Regions from separate parts of the Paenibacillus baimaensis genome, predicted to be linked through region 1. Evidence: riboswitches for the same ligand, from Rfam matches in the RefSeq annotation. Region 1 holds a riboswitch; each other region holds the start of a gene.

Region 1 (3,160 bases):
CAGAAAAAACAGACCCTGCAAAAACACACTTCGAACGACTATCCATTTCCCCCTGCTGGTAAAATCATCGAGCGCGCCGCAATGAACCATTCGTCTGTCAAACAAGTTAAGAGGAAGCTGCACCATGTCAAATATATCATCCTGCACCAATCCGGCGCTGTAGGCATACTGCTCGACAGGATCGGCTCCAAACGATATGCCGGCTCTTTGAATGAAACCCTCCTTCTGCAGCTTGTGTAGTATACGGTTCACCTTGTCTCCGTATACTTGCAGCATAACAGGATCATGAATCATTAATGCAGACAAAGAATCGACCTTCAGACGGCAAATAATTCGTTCGGTCGTCTGCACCATCTGACGCTCCAGCTCCAGCTCGGAGGTGTGATGAAGATCAACCTTCAGCTTTGATGCTATAAACGGCGGTTGTTTACCTATGAAAAAGCGACCCAGCTTCAGTTCTGCATCTCCATACTCATGAGCTGTGTCATAACAATTAATACCTGTATGCTCGCAATATTCAAGTAAGGCGCTCCCATCCACAGTACCGAGGCGATTGTTAATTCCATAGCTGCCCAGTCCCAATTGTGCAGTACCCAGCATATATCGTGATAATTTCAGTCCATTGCGTTCGATATACGGTACAGCCGTGCCGATCATCGTTTTCCTCCTGTCTTGTATCTTCTTCCACCCTTGGATATAGTTTGGATTTCAACAACAGTATTATGGTCTGACCATATTATTTAAATTTTATACTCTTACCCGGCAAGTTGTCAATACAAGTTTGTCATCGTTTGTCCGAATTTTTAGACTTCGCTATCCGATTTAAATGGAGCTGCTTGTATGCACTATTAATGGTTGTACAAACCGATAATTCCAAAACCATAACGATAATGACAGCTGCAATTTTTATTTCACTTACTCGATATTTGTATTGCATAAGATATTAATATTGTTTATGATCAAGGTTGATAATTGAATATTTGTGGGAACAGGTGCTTCAGCAAGCTGAAGCTTAAAAGGGAAGTTCGGTGCAATGCCGACGCGGTCCCGCCACTGTAACGGAGAAGTCCTCAACGATAATGCCACTGATCTTAGCAAGGTTAAGATTGGGAAGGCCGTTGATGATCATGATCCCGAAGCCAGGAGACCTGCCAGTTCTGACAACACTGCTTTTACCTACGAAGGATAGGGAGGTGTTAAGGACGGCCAAAAGTTTCATACAATAAAACTATGGGCATCTTTACCTTTTTCTTGTTATAGGGTAACGATGTCTTTTTTGCATTGTATACGATGTTCCGGCTTTAACAAGGTGGCACAGGAAATACAATTATGAGAAGGAACACAGGAGGAGACAAACAAGATGTTGATTTATTTAAAGAAAACTAGTTGGTTCACATTCGTTTTGACTTTACTCATCGCATTATCCGCTTGCAGCACGGCTACAAACTCGGCTAGTTCAGGTACAGGTGCTAACAATGCCGCAGCAGGTACAAGCTCCGCGATGGCCGATCAGCAGGTGCTGAAATATGTTACCTTGAATATGCCCCGCTCGTTGGATCCAACTAATGTAGATGCACAACGAATTACGTCGGACGGGATTGCCGAGCCATTGGTCATGCTCAATGATGATGCGACCTTACGTCCATGGCTGGCCAAGTCATGGAAAAACGTAGAGCCTACCCTTTGGGAAATGGAGCTGCAGCCTAATGTGAAGTTTTGGAGCGGAGCAGTGATGGATGCGGCAGCAGTCAAAGCAGCGCTCGAACGCCATCAGAAGCTGAACAAGCGGGCTTCCTCACAGATCGGCGGCGTGGAGTTCATCGTCAAGGATGCATTGCACATTCAGTTCAAAACACCTAAGCCTGACCCGGCTTTTATTTTCAAGCTTACCGGATTTGCAATCCATAATGCGGCTGAGGCGGATCGTCTTGGCGATAAGTTTAATAAAGAAGCCGATTTAACCGGATTTATGAAACCCACGCAATTTATTCCCGGCGAGCTGCTGATTGCCGAAGCCGTTCCCACATATTGGGGCACGAAGCCGAAGCTTCAGCGTGTCGAGGCAAGGCTGGGTTCCGATGGTCAAGGTCGCCTGCTCGCTATGAAAAGCGGAGATACTGACGCCGATATGAATGTGGAGGTTGAACAACGGATTGCCTATGAAAAGGATAAAAAATTCAATGTGCTGTACCCTCCGGGCTCAACGCGCAATTTATGGCTGAACATTAAAAAGGTTCCCGCTTTTCAAGACCCCAAGGTTCGCTTGGCTATAAGCCTGGCCTTGGATCGCAAAGAGCTCATTGACGGTGTGAGCCGTGGATTTGCGGAGCCCGTGACAGGCCACTTCCCGAAGGGACTTCCGTATGCACTGGACAAAGGGCCGGAATCCGACCGTGCCAAGGCAGCGCAGCTGCTTGAAGAAGCAGGCTGGAAAGCCGGAGCAGACGGTGTTCGTACCAAGGATGGTCAAAAGCTGCAGTTCAAGCTGCTGACTTACTCGTTCTTTCAGCCAACTGCTGTAGCTTTGCAAAGCCAGTTAAAGGCTGTCGGCGTTAATATTGAAATTGCACCTGTTGAAACAACAGCTTCGAATCAGTTAATGCTTGACGGCAATTTCGAGATGGCTACCTACTGCTCCTGCGGCAGTGTAACCGGAGATATCGGAGGCCAATTGAAATCGTACTACCGGAGTGGCATTGTCAGCAATTATGGTGGATACAGCAATCCTGAGGTGGACAAGCTGATCGATCAGCTGTCAGCTGAATTTGATACCAACAAGCAAAATGAGCTGGCGAATCAAGTTCAGAAGATCGTACTGGATGAAACCGCAATCGTATATATGTATAACTCGGCAAGCTGGGGCTCGGCCTACAACAACAAGGTGAAAGGCATAGATGAGAACCTGAGAACGAAGATTGTACCGGAAATGTACATCAGCAAATGAGTATTTTCAAATATCTGCTCATTCGTATAGCGGTCACCATTCCTGTACTTCTCGGTGTCACTCTGCTCATATTTTCGTTATTACGTTTTATTCCAGGTGACCCTGCGCAGATGATTTTGCTGACGATGTTTGATCCCGGGGCAACCGTGACTGATCTGGATGTCGATGCCGCTATCCTGCGCAAGCAGCTGGGGCTTGATCAGCCTTTTGCGGTTC
Region 2 (3,160 bases), on a different contig from region 1:
CTTTTTCCAGTTAAAATTAGCGAGCAGCATAAACAGTAGAGCGGCAGCTAATCCCATCCAGGCGCTGCGCGTACCAGAGAGAATGACGGCTGTGATTTGAATCAGGGCAATCGGAATTAACCCAACCCTGAGTAAAATTGATTTGCTGTGCAATACACAGTGGATAAGGTACAGCAGGCCGGGAATAATCATGGCGGCAAAATGGGCAACGCTTTGTTCCTCGAAGGCGCCGGTACGTGTACCCTCTGTCAGATCAGCGCCTTGCATGAAATTCACGATGCTATATAATGAAGTAATTGTTGTGGCAATACTGTAAAAGGCTAATAGAATGGGGATCCGTTTCGGGTTTTGATGTAGTAAATTGACCATCAACACCAACATAAAGAACAATTGCACATAAGTTGCAACGCTGAACCATACTGCGGCGAAGAAAGCATCAGGCGTCCAGAGGATGCTGGCTATGTTCCATACCAACCATACCCACCAAACGGCCGGTATGAGATTAAACTTGATTTGGCGGAAATGGGTAATCAGATATACAGCTGCAAAAAGAAGGCCGAACCCCTTGGTCAAAGTATTAAAAATCCCCCCCACCCTAAGAATATCCTCGAAAGGAATTGCCACCGAGTAAGCCACAAGAGGAATAAAAGGATATCGAAGAGAGAGGAACAACCCGTAAGTTAATGCTATCGCAATCAATATAATGAGCAAGGAATCCGTCATAATACCGGCTGCCAGAATCCCAATACAAAGCAACGATAACATCACGTACAGCAGTCCTGTTCGCTGTAATACCAATATTGCCACGCCCTATCATAATTAGTATAAAAGTGGAATTTGCTTAATATCCTACTTAATAAGTATTCAAAAATTTTCATACTCACATCTTTGACACGTTTTGTAACAAGTATCTATAAATGAATAATACGATACGTTTTGTATCAAGTCAATAGCCAGCTTTTATTTATTTGTTGAAATTCAGCCACTATCCATTAATGATATCATTAGACAAAGCTTCCTTACGGGTGATATGATGAAACTAGACAATTGTATACGTGATAGAATAGGTGCGAGTGCTGAGAAATCTCATTCGCTTAAAAGGGAAGCCGGTTAAAATCCGGCACGGACCCGCCACTGTAGAGAACGCTAATCGAGATTGGCAAATGCCTGAAAGATGGATCCACTGAAGCAGTATTAGTGCTTTGGGAAGGAATCGGGCACGATGTTCTGAGTCAGGAAACCTGCCTGTTTAAACAACACTGTTAACCTACGTGGATTTAGGCAAGTGTTAGAGACTGGCTTACTTACAGAGGTAAAGGGCAGAGAGCCTATTGTCGATACCCTGTATGTATGTGATGCAACAGCATTTCTAACACATTGGAAGTGCTTTTTTTGTTGTCATTTTATCGATGTGGATAGGGAAAGGATGTGCAGCTTGTGGCAGGGAAATTGCTGATTGTCGGTTTTGGACCCGGCAGCTTTGAACATATAACGAAACGGGCTCGTGAAGCGCTCCAGGAGAGCGATGTAATCATCGGTTACAACACCTACGTAGACTTAATCAGCGGTTTGCTGAGCGATCAGCAAATTGTAAGAACGGGTATGACTGAGGAAGTAAGCCGTGCTCAAGAGGCGGTGCGGCAGGCGGAAGCAGGGAAAAAGGTTGCGGTCATTTCGAGCGGTGACGCTGGTGTATACGGAATGGCGGGTCTGGTGTACGAAGTACTGATGGAAAAGGGTTGGCACCCGGAGGGCGGCGTGGAGGTTGAGATTATTCCCGGTATTTCGGCGATTAACTCATCGGCATCACTGCTGGGCGCTCCGATTATGCATGATTCCTGCACGATCAGTCTTAGCGACCATTTGACGCCTTGGGAACTGATTGAGCGGCGTGTTGAAGCGGCTGGACAGGCGGACTTCGTAATCGCCTTGTACAATCCGCGAAGCGGCAGACGTACTCGGCAAATTGTGGAGACACAGCGGATTCTGCTGAAGTATCGTTCACCGGAAACACCAGTCGGTATTGTGAAAAGCGCGTATCGGGATCGTCAGCATATCGTACTGACGAATCTGCGGGATATGCTGGATCACGATATTGGCATGTTGACTACGGTCATTATCGGCAATTCGTCGACAATGGTCTATGACGGATTGATGATTACGCCTCGTGGCTACCAACGCAAGTACACGCTTGGTGCCGACGTGCAGCCACTGCGGCCGCATCAGAGGCTGCGGCAGGAAGCAGAGCCTTGGGCGCTGGAGCAGCTGCCAGAGGAAGCAAATGATGAGTACGATGATGAGGAATGGGAATCCGAAGAAGAAGGAGACTCCCTGATTGAGGATATAGACGATGAGGAATGGGATGACGAGGAGGATGAGCGCATCCCGAACGTTGGGTCGACGTCAGCAGCAATCCGCCAGCCAGGTACCCTGTTAACGAGCTCCGCATCGCCAGGCCCGGGAACAACAGGTACACCGAAGCTGGCAGGTGTGTCCACTGCTGTTGAGCCGAGTGCTGTAGCAGTAGCAGAACGCCACGTCAGTTCAGATCCACTGCTGCTGGCCATGGAGGCTCTGCAGCTTGTGGATCGAAGGAATGGAGTGGGAGTAACCAACACGTTGGCGGCTCCATCTGCGGTGACTGCATCAACAGATGAACCAGCACGATCTGCAGCACCTGCTGCGGTCACCGCAGGTTTGTTCAGGCAGCAGTCGATCTTTGAGCTGGCCGTCAGCCCAGGCGTGGCCAACAAGCAGTTCACGGCGAAGCAGATGCTGACTTTGGCAGCCGTTGTCGGCGACAAGGGATCGATGGAATATACACCACATCATCAACTGATCTTGCGTGTGCCTACAGACAATCCGGCAGAGATTACGGATAAGCTTAGGATGGAAGGCTTTTTGCTGGCTCCGATTGGCGATGTCGCACAGGTAAAGGCTTGCGATTTTTGCAATGGAGAGAAGGGTGAGTCTATTCCTTATGCAGAGGAACTGCAGGCGAAGCTCGGTGGGCTGGGCGTTCCCAAAGAAATGCGAATCGGCTTCAATGGCTGCGGAATGGCCTGCTATGGTGCCGTCAACGAGGACATCGGAATCGTCTACCGCAGGGAGAAGTTCGACTTGTTCCTGGGCGGTAAAACCGTAGGCCGTAATGTTCACC
Region 3 (3,160 bases), on a different contig from region 1:
GAATCCTTCGTCATGTAGGAGGTGCCCAGATCGCCTTGTACAGCTCTGTTAAGCCATCGTCCATATTGAACGGGGATCGGGTCGTTCAACCCAAGCTCCTCCCGCTTCACTGCAACCTCCTGCTCGGTAGGCTCTTTAATTCCGCTTAAGCTCAGCGCCTCTACAGCAGGATCGCCGGGAGAGACCAGATTCAGCATAAAAGCAATCAGCGATATACCGATCAGCACAGGAATAGCGGCCGTTATTCGGCGGAACACATATAGCATGCTACTTAGCCCATTCCAATTGCGGCAGAGTAGTGCCATAAATCGTCGCTTGATAGCCTTTAATCTTCTTGTTGTAAGCAATCAGGCTGGCATCATTGAACAGCGGAATTGTTGGCAAGTCCTGTACCGCCAAAGCTTGCAGCTCATTATAAATCTTGGCTCTCTCATCCATGCCAAGCGCATCCTTAGCCTCTTTAAGCAATTGATCCACACGGTCATTTTTGTAGCCCAGACTATAGCTCTTGTTGCTTGAACCTGTACTGCCCAAATAATTGGTGAACAGTGTGAACGGATCTCCGTTGGGAAGTCCTTGTGTGGCCAAAGCCAGATTATATTCGCCCTTACTCTGTGCTTCCTTGAATGCAGCGCCATCCAGAATACGGATGTCCACATCAAGGGAAAGCTCCTTGAATACCGCCTGCAGCAGCTCGGCCTGCGCTTTATAAGGATAACGGTCCAGCCCATAGGTCGGTACGATCAAATCGACCTTTTCACGTTTGCCGCCAAGCGCTTCAGCAGCTAATTTATTGGCTTCCGCCAAATTATAGTCCACTTTAAAATCCTTATAGAAAGGAGACGTTACATTCAGGAAATTAACCGTAGCGGTAGGGTAGCCCAAATAAAGCTCCTTCACCAATTGTTGGCGATCAATCGCCAGCGAAATCGCTTGCCGCAGCTTTGGATTGTCAAAAGGCGGCTTTTTGCCGTTCGGGTGCAGGTAGTGGGAAATCGTCGATTTCGCTACTGAAACCTCAAACTGCTTGTCCTTCAACAGCTCCTTGGCCAAGGCAGGAGGAATTGCACCCAAATCCATAACACCCATAATTTCACCTGATTTTAGAGCCGACAATCTTGTATCCGGGTCGGGAATAACACGGACGCGAATCGTCTTCGTTTTGGCTTTATCGCCATAATATCCATCATAAGCTTCCAGCAGCGCATATTGATCCTTCTCGTGCTTGATCAGCTTGAAAGGTCCTGTCCCTTGCGGCAATCCGTTAAAATCACCTTTTTCGTTAAAATTTTTGGGACTGTAGATCGGACTGGAGAAGTTAACCATCGAATACAACAGGGTTGGCTGCGGCGTCTCGAAGCTCAGCTTAAACGACATGTCGTCAACCTTGGTTACCTCTTTTAAACCGGGGTACGAGCTTTTAATGTCCAGTGTATAAAAGGGTGAGCTTTTGGGACTGGCAAGCTTATAACGGTTAAAATTGGCGATAACTGCATCGGCATTCAGCTTTTCTCCATCATGAAAAGTTACATTAGGGCGAAGCTGGAACGTCCACTCTTTGCCGTCCTCCGACATTTTCCAGGAAGCAGCGAGCTTAGGCGCAGGCTTACCGTCTTCGCCTGCTGTAATCAGCGGTTCCCATACATAGAGAATTGTGCTCGTGTAATAAGCATCCTGTGGACCCGGAGCCAGGTCGCGTGGAGCCGCCAATACGACCTCAGTTGGCTGTACTTGGCTGGGTGCTGCCGGTGGCTGCTCCGCCGTTTGCGGGCTCGGACTGCTGCAGCCCCATAAAGCGATTGCCATGCCGGCGCTTAACAGTCCTATCTTTGCATATTGTCGTGTTTGCTGGTACAACTTGCTTATCATGTTTCTTAAACCTTCTCTCATTTAGTAGTTACCTATTTTCATTACATACAGATACAGATACAGATACAAAAAAGACATCGTTCACCTCTGCCGTACAAAGGTAAACGATGCCCGTGATCGTATAGGCTATTGCTAACGATGGCTGTCTTTAACACCTTCCTATCTTCCGTAGGTTAAGCAGTGTCTGTCGAATAGGCAGGTCTCCTGGCTCCAGATTCATAGTCGACAAGCACCTTCCCGATCTTGCGATCAGTGGCATTTACGCTTTGACTCCTCTGTTACAGTGGCGGGACCGCATCGGTTTTTCACCGAACTTCCCTATTAAGCTCTGAGCGAGATTGCGATACAGAGCACCTATTCACATAATATGTAATTGTTACTATTAAGAATATACACTACTATTCTCTATTAATCAATGGAAGGTGTACAAGTATTTAAGAAACAGCAAATAGGCCAGCTATATACGAAGCCGACCTGACTCTTACCATAATCATGTGGGATCGGAGTTGCTGCCGGCTGGCTCCCCGGTTGTTGACAAAAGCTTGTATTGCTGAGGCGTAATCCCCTCCCTTTTCTTAAACTTACGGATAAAATAAGTCTGATCAGCGTAACCAACCTGCTCTGTCACCTCTTTTACCGTCCAGTTGTTCGTTTGCAATAGTTCCTTCGCCTTTTCCATTCGAAGCTCGTCTACATATTCACTGATGCCAATCCCCATCTGATTCTTGAAATAACGGGACAAATAGGAGGGCGATAGCGAGAACTGCTCTGCGATTTTACTCAGACTGAGCGTACCGTCCATGTAATTATCATGAATGTACGTAGACAGCTTGTCGCGCAGCTCAAAGTTTTTGCTTTCCTTTTTCATAGAAATGTCATCGGCCAGCCGACCGCAAAACCTCACAAAGGCTCGCTCAAACTCATCCAACGTCTCAAATTCAAAGGCACGCAGTGCAACCTTTTCCCTCTCCCCTTCGTGATTAAGCGGCAGGTTGATCTCCTCCAGCTGCTTGACTACCCCATCGAATAAGCGAAAACAGATGCTTTGCACAAAAGAAACCGCAAGATCATACCTGCGAATTTCAATCATCTCGTCATGAATGGCACGGATGGCCCCTTCTTTACTCCCCTGCTTTAGTGCTTTAACAAGCTGTTCCTCAAATTCATGCATAGGCTGAGACAACGAAGTTGGGGAAGGAAGGTCCTGGTATTGAATCACACAATTGTGTCCCTTCATAAACCGGTATTGGGCCGATTCATACGATTGCCTGAAATATTTAGGAATAGCAAG
Region 4 (3,160 bases), on a different contig from region 1:
GCCACGATCCCCCAAACCTGCAGTAGAGGGAGCTGGACCGTCCCAATCGATAAGGATAGCGTAATGGCAAGAAGAAGGAGCAGCATGCCTGCCCCTCCCCAAATCAACAGCTTTTGCTTCATTTATTTCACCAATTCCGGGTATATGCCCTTGGCAATATCAACAAGACCTTGTGTGATCCGTGGCCCCGGACGACTGATCCAGTCTTTGTCGACACCCACGATCCGATTGTTTTTCACGGCATCGATTTTTTCCCAGCCGCTGCGTTCTTTAATAATTTGATCTAAAGTTTTTTTGGATTTGTCGTCGATCAAATTGCTCGGGTACAAAATAATCTGCGGATTGGCGGCGATCACCTTTTCTTCATTCAGCTGCGAATAGCCGGCCATTTCTCCATAAATATTGATACCCCCGGATAACGTAATCAGCTCGTCCATGAATTCGCCTTTACCAACTGTCCAGCCTGGTGAGAATTCAAGCAATACGCGTTTTTTCTGCTCCGGTTGCAGGTTCTTGACGGCATCCGTCACCTTTTGGCGATCTGCCTTCATCTCGGCAACCAGCTTCTCCGCCTGTTCCTGCTTATTGAAAATTTGACCGAACACCAGCGTATTATTCAACACATCGTCGACAGTTTTCGGATCTACCTTGAACACATTCAATTTCAGCGAACGCAGCTGCTCCACGGCTGGTATTTTCATCGACACGCCTGTAACAATCAGATCCGCATTCGATGCCAGCAGCGCTTCCTCATTAGGCTTGACGATGCTGCCCATCTTCGGCTTCTTCAAAGCCTCTGCCGGATAATCGCAAAAATCCGATACTCCATAAACCTGCTCACCCAAGCCGAGCGCGAACAGCGTCTCCGTCTCACTTGGAGAAATCGATACCAGTCTGGCAGGCGCTTTGTCAAAAATAAATTCCTTCCCTGTCGCGTCCTTCACTTTGAGCGGATAGACTGTCGCTTTAGCAGCTGGGGCTGCTGCTGTCTCCCCATTAGGCAAACCCTGGCCAGTACCCGTCTTCGGTGGTTCAACAAGCTCTCCCTTGCCTGGTGATACGCTTAAGTTCCCGCAGCCTGCTATGATCAGCAGCACAATCATACCAATCAGCACAACCAGCTTCGAACCGTAGCGCTGCATCTTGCTTATATTCCCTAGCTTCATCTTAAAGCTCCTTCCTCGCTTCCCCCAACAAAAGAAAAACCTCTCGCTTCTTTTCACAAAGAAACAAGAGGGGCATGCGCTAAATAAACGATTACACCAAGCTCGAAGAGCCTGCGATCATTCAAACGCGACGCTCCTTTTTCCTCGAAAGGGACAGTCTTTGCAGTGAACAGGCAGGTTTCCTGACTTGAGAGTTTGTAACCGATTGACGATTTCTCCTTTACAGTGGCGGGACCGCGCCGGATTTGCACCAGCTTCCCTTTTAACCCGATAAGCGACAGCTTACAGGCACCTGTTCAAACTTTATTAAGTTGTTATTTTTGGGCAATTACTTTTAAAACCTGCATGACCAAATCCTGCTTCTTCGCATTAGCCGGTACAAACGCAATCAGATCTTTACCATTGAGCTTTAAATCTGTCAACCACTTCGTTTGTTCCAGAGGTATACCATAGAGATGCTTCTCGACGCCTCCGGATTTTCCATCCACGGGGATCTCCATCACACCATCAGGGAAATCCTCGGCTTTGGCTACCGCATCCAGACTGACATAACCGCCCTGCTGACCGAGCGCCTTGAACTGCTCCTTAGGTACGACAATGATTCCGTTATCGCCAGCGGCAATTTCAACGATCAGCTTTTCCATGGAAAAAATAGGCGTTGTTTGTATTTTAACCGTTGGTGCTTGTCCAAGCTTTTCTACCAGACTAGCCTCCAGCTTATCGCCCACTTCACTTGGGATGCCACTGCTCGACATCATAAATATCGGCACATCCGCCTTCGGCCCCCCACAGCCTGTCAAAATCAGCAATAAAATCAACCCTAAACATGCAAATTTCGCCTTCATCTGTCTCTCCTCCCAGACCAACCAACCAGCCGTCCGTACTGAAATCTCACCTCACATCTTATCACAAAAGCCATCATTCCACAAAAACTAATGCGTATGACAAACACCCTCCAAGCCGTTCAGGCTCAAAGGGTTATCTCGAATCCAACCTCATACACAAACACATCATTACAATACTTCGGCAACTTCAGGAAAGCAGCAGCCTTTAATCCTGATACGTCACTTTAATTGGCGTCCACTCGGCAATAACCGTCTGGCCATGGACCGATACGCTGCCCTCAGGGGTCAAATCCTTTTCCGTCATAATTCCAAGCGCAACCGTGAATTGATTCAACTTGATTGGCACCTGCCGTTCTCGCCGAACTTCGACACCATTAACCGCAAAAATAACCTCGTCATTTCCACGATGATACGTAATTCGATACGTATTGAACTCTCGCGGCTGAAAATCCGTCTCTTCCTTGAAAATACAAAAGAATCTGGTTTTGTCCGACTCAGGAACCTCGACGCCAGGAAAAGGAAGAATTCCATAGACGCTAGCATAAGTATCATTTCCCACAAAAAAATCAAGCGCTGCGCCTGTAGTAAAATCCAGCAAATTCAGTGAAACAAAACCATCATACAAATCGTGGGCCGCTGTCCCCGTTGTTCTCGAACGGATTTGCAGCTCAAAGCTGACCTCGCCTGCTTCCGGCACCTGAACAGCATCCACTGAATAATACATATGCTTCGCATTGTCCAGGAACTGCACATGATCATGCTTGCGGCTGAGCGGTGCTCGTACATATAAAATTCCATTACGAACGATAACTACAGCGTTTGGCTCCCGATAATTCCAGAAGGAACCGTCCTGCAGCGGAAATCCGCCAATTTTCCAGACATCCTTGCCAGACAAAATGTTATGAAAATCTCCTAATATGTGCTCTCTGCTCATCCAAGCCGCCTCTTTCTCTGGTTGAATTTACTGAAAAATCCCATGTGCCAGCAGCGTCAGAATCATGATCGACCCACAGCGGACTGTAACACGTAGTGAAGCTCCCATCAAGGGCAGGTAAGCGACCGAAGGATTCTCTGACTTCAGCATACCATATACCTTGTATATAGGAATAACAGTAACCAAAGCAATCAATGAATAATAAGGCAGCACGT

What was found. Region 1 has a riboswitch for cobalamin ahead of OB236_RS17020 (ABC transporter substrate-binding protein). Riboswitches for the same ligand answer to the same signal wherever they lie in the genome.
Region 2: linked by a shared signal. The riboswitch ahead of cobJ (precorrin-3B C(17)-methyltransferase) and the one ahead of OB236_RS17020 (ABC transporter substrate-binding protein) in region 1 are both predicted to bind cobalamin.
Region 3: linked by a shared signal. The riboswitch ahead of OB236_RS01705 (ABC transporter substrate-binding protein) and the one ahead of OB236_RS17020 (ABC transporter substrate-binding protein) in region 1 are both predicted to bind cobalamin.
Region 4: linked by a shared signal. The riboswitch ahead of OB236_RS29515 (ABC transporter substrate-binding protein) and the one ahead of OB236_RS17020 (ABC transporter substrate-binding protein) in region 1 are both predicted to bind cobalamin.

The regions. Positions count from the first base shown of each region.
Region 1 is NZ_JAOQIO010000069.1:29,633-32,792, reverse strand. Features, by position in the region: gene OB236_RS17025 (aldo/keto reductase) at 1-657, opposite strand, end outside; cobalamin riboswitch at 974-1,170, shown strand; gene OB236_RS17020 (ABC transporter substrate-binding protein) at 1,361-2,944, shown strand; gene nikB (nickel ABC transporter permease) at 2,941-3,160, shown strand, end outside.
Region 2 is NZ_JAOQIO010000077.1:262,848-266,007, forward strand. Features, by position in the region: gene OB236_RS19045 (O-antigen ligase family protein) at 1-798, opposite strand, end outside; cobalamin riboswitch at 1,049-1,263, shown strand; gene cobJ (precorrin-3B C(17)-methyltransferase) at 1,438-3,160, shown strand, end outside.
Region 3 is NZ_JAOQIO010000006.1:120,198-123,357, forward strand. Features, by position in the region: gene nikB (nickel ABC transporter permease) at 1-266, opposite strand, end outside; gene OB236_RS01705 (ABC transporter substrate-binding protein) at 268-1,869, opposite strand; cobalamin riboswitch at 2,047-2,242, opposite strand; gene OB236_RS01710 (AraC family transcriptional regulator) at 2,360-3,160, opposite strand, start outside.
Region 4 is NZ_JAOQIO010000103.1:26,913-30,072, reverse strand. Features, by position in the region: gene OB236_RS29520 (FecCD family ABC transporter permease) at 1-122, opposite strand, end outside; gene OB236_RS29515 (ABC transporter substrate-binding protein) at 123-1,166, opposite strand; cobalamin riboswitch at 1,322-1,477, opposite strand; gene OB236_RS29510 (hypothetical protein) at 1,481-2,011, opposite strand; gene OB236_RS29505 (DUF6081 family protein) at 2,217-2,945, opposite strand; gene OB236_RS29500 (prenyltransferase) at 2,973-3,160, opposite strand, start outside.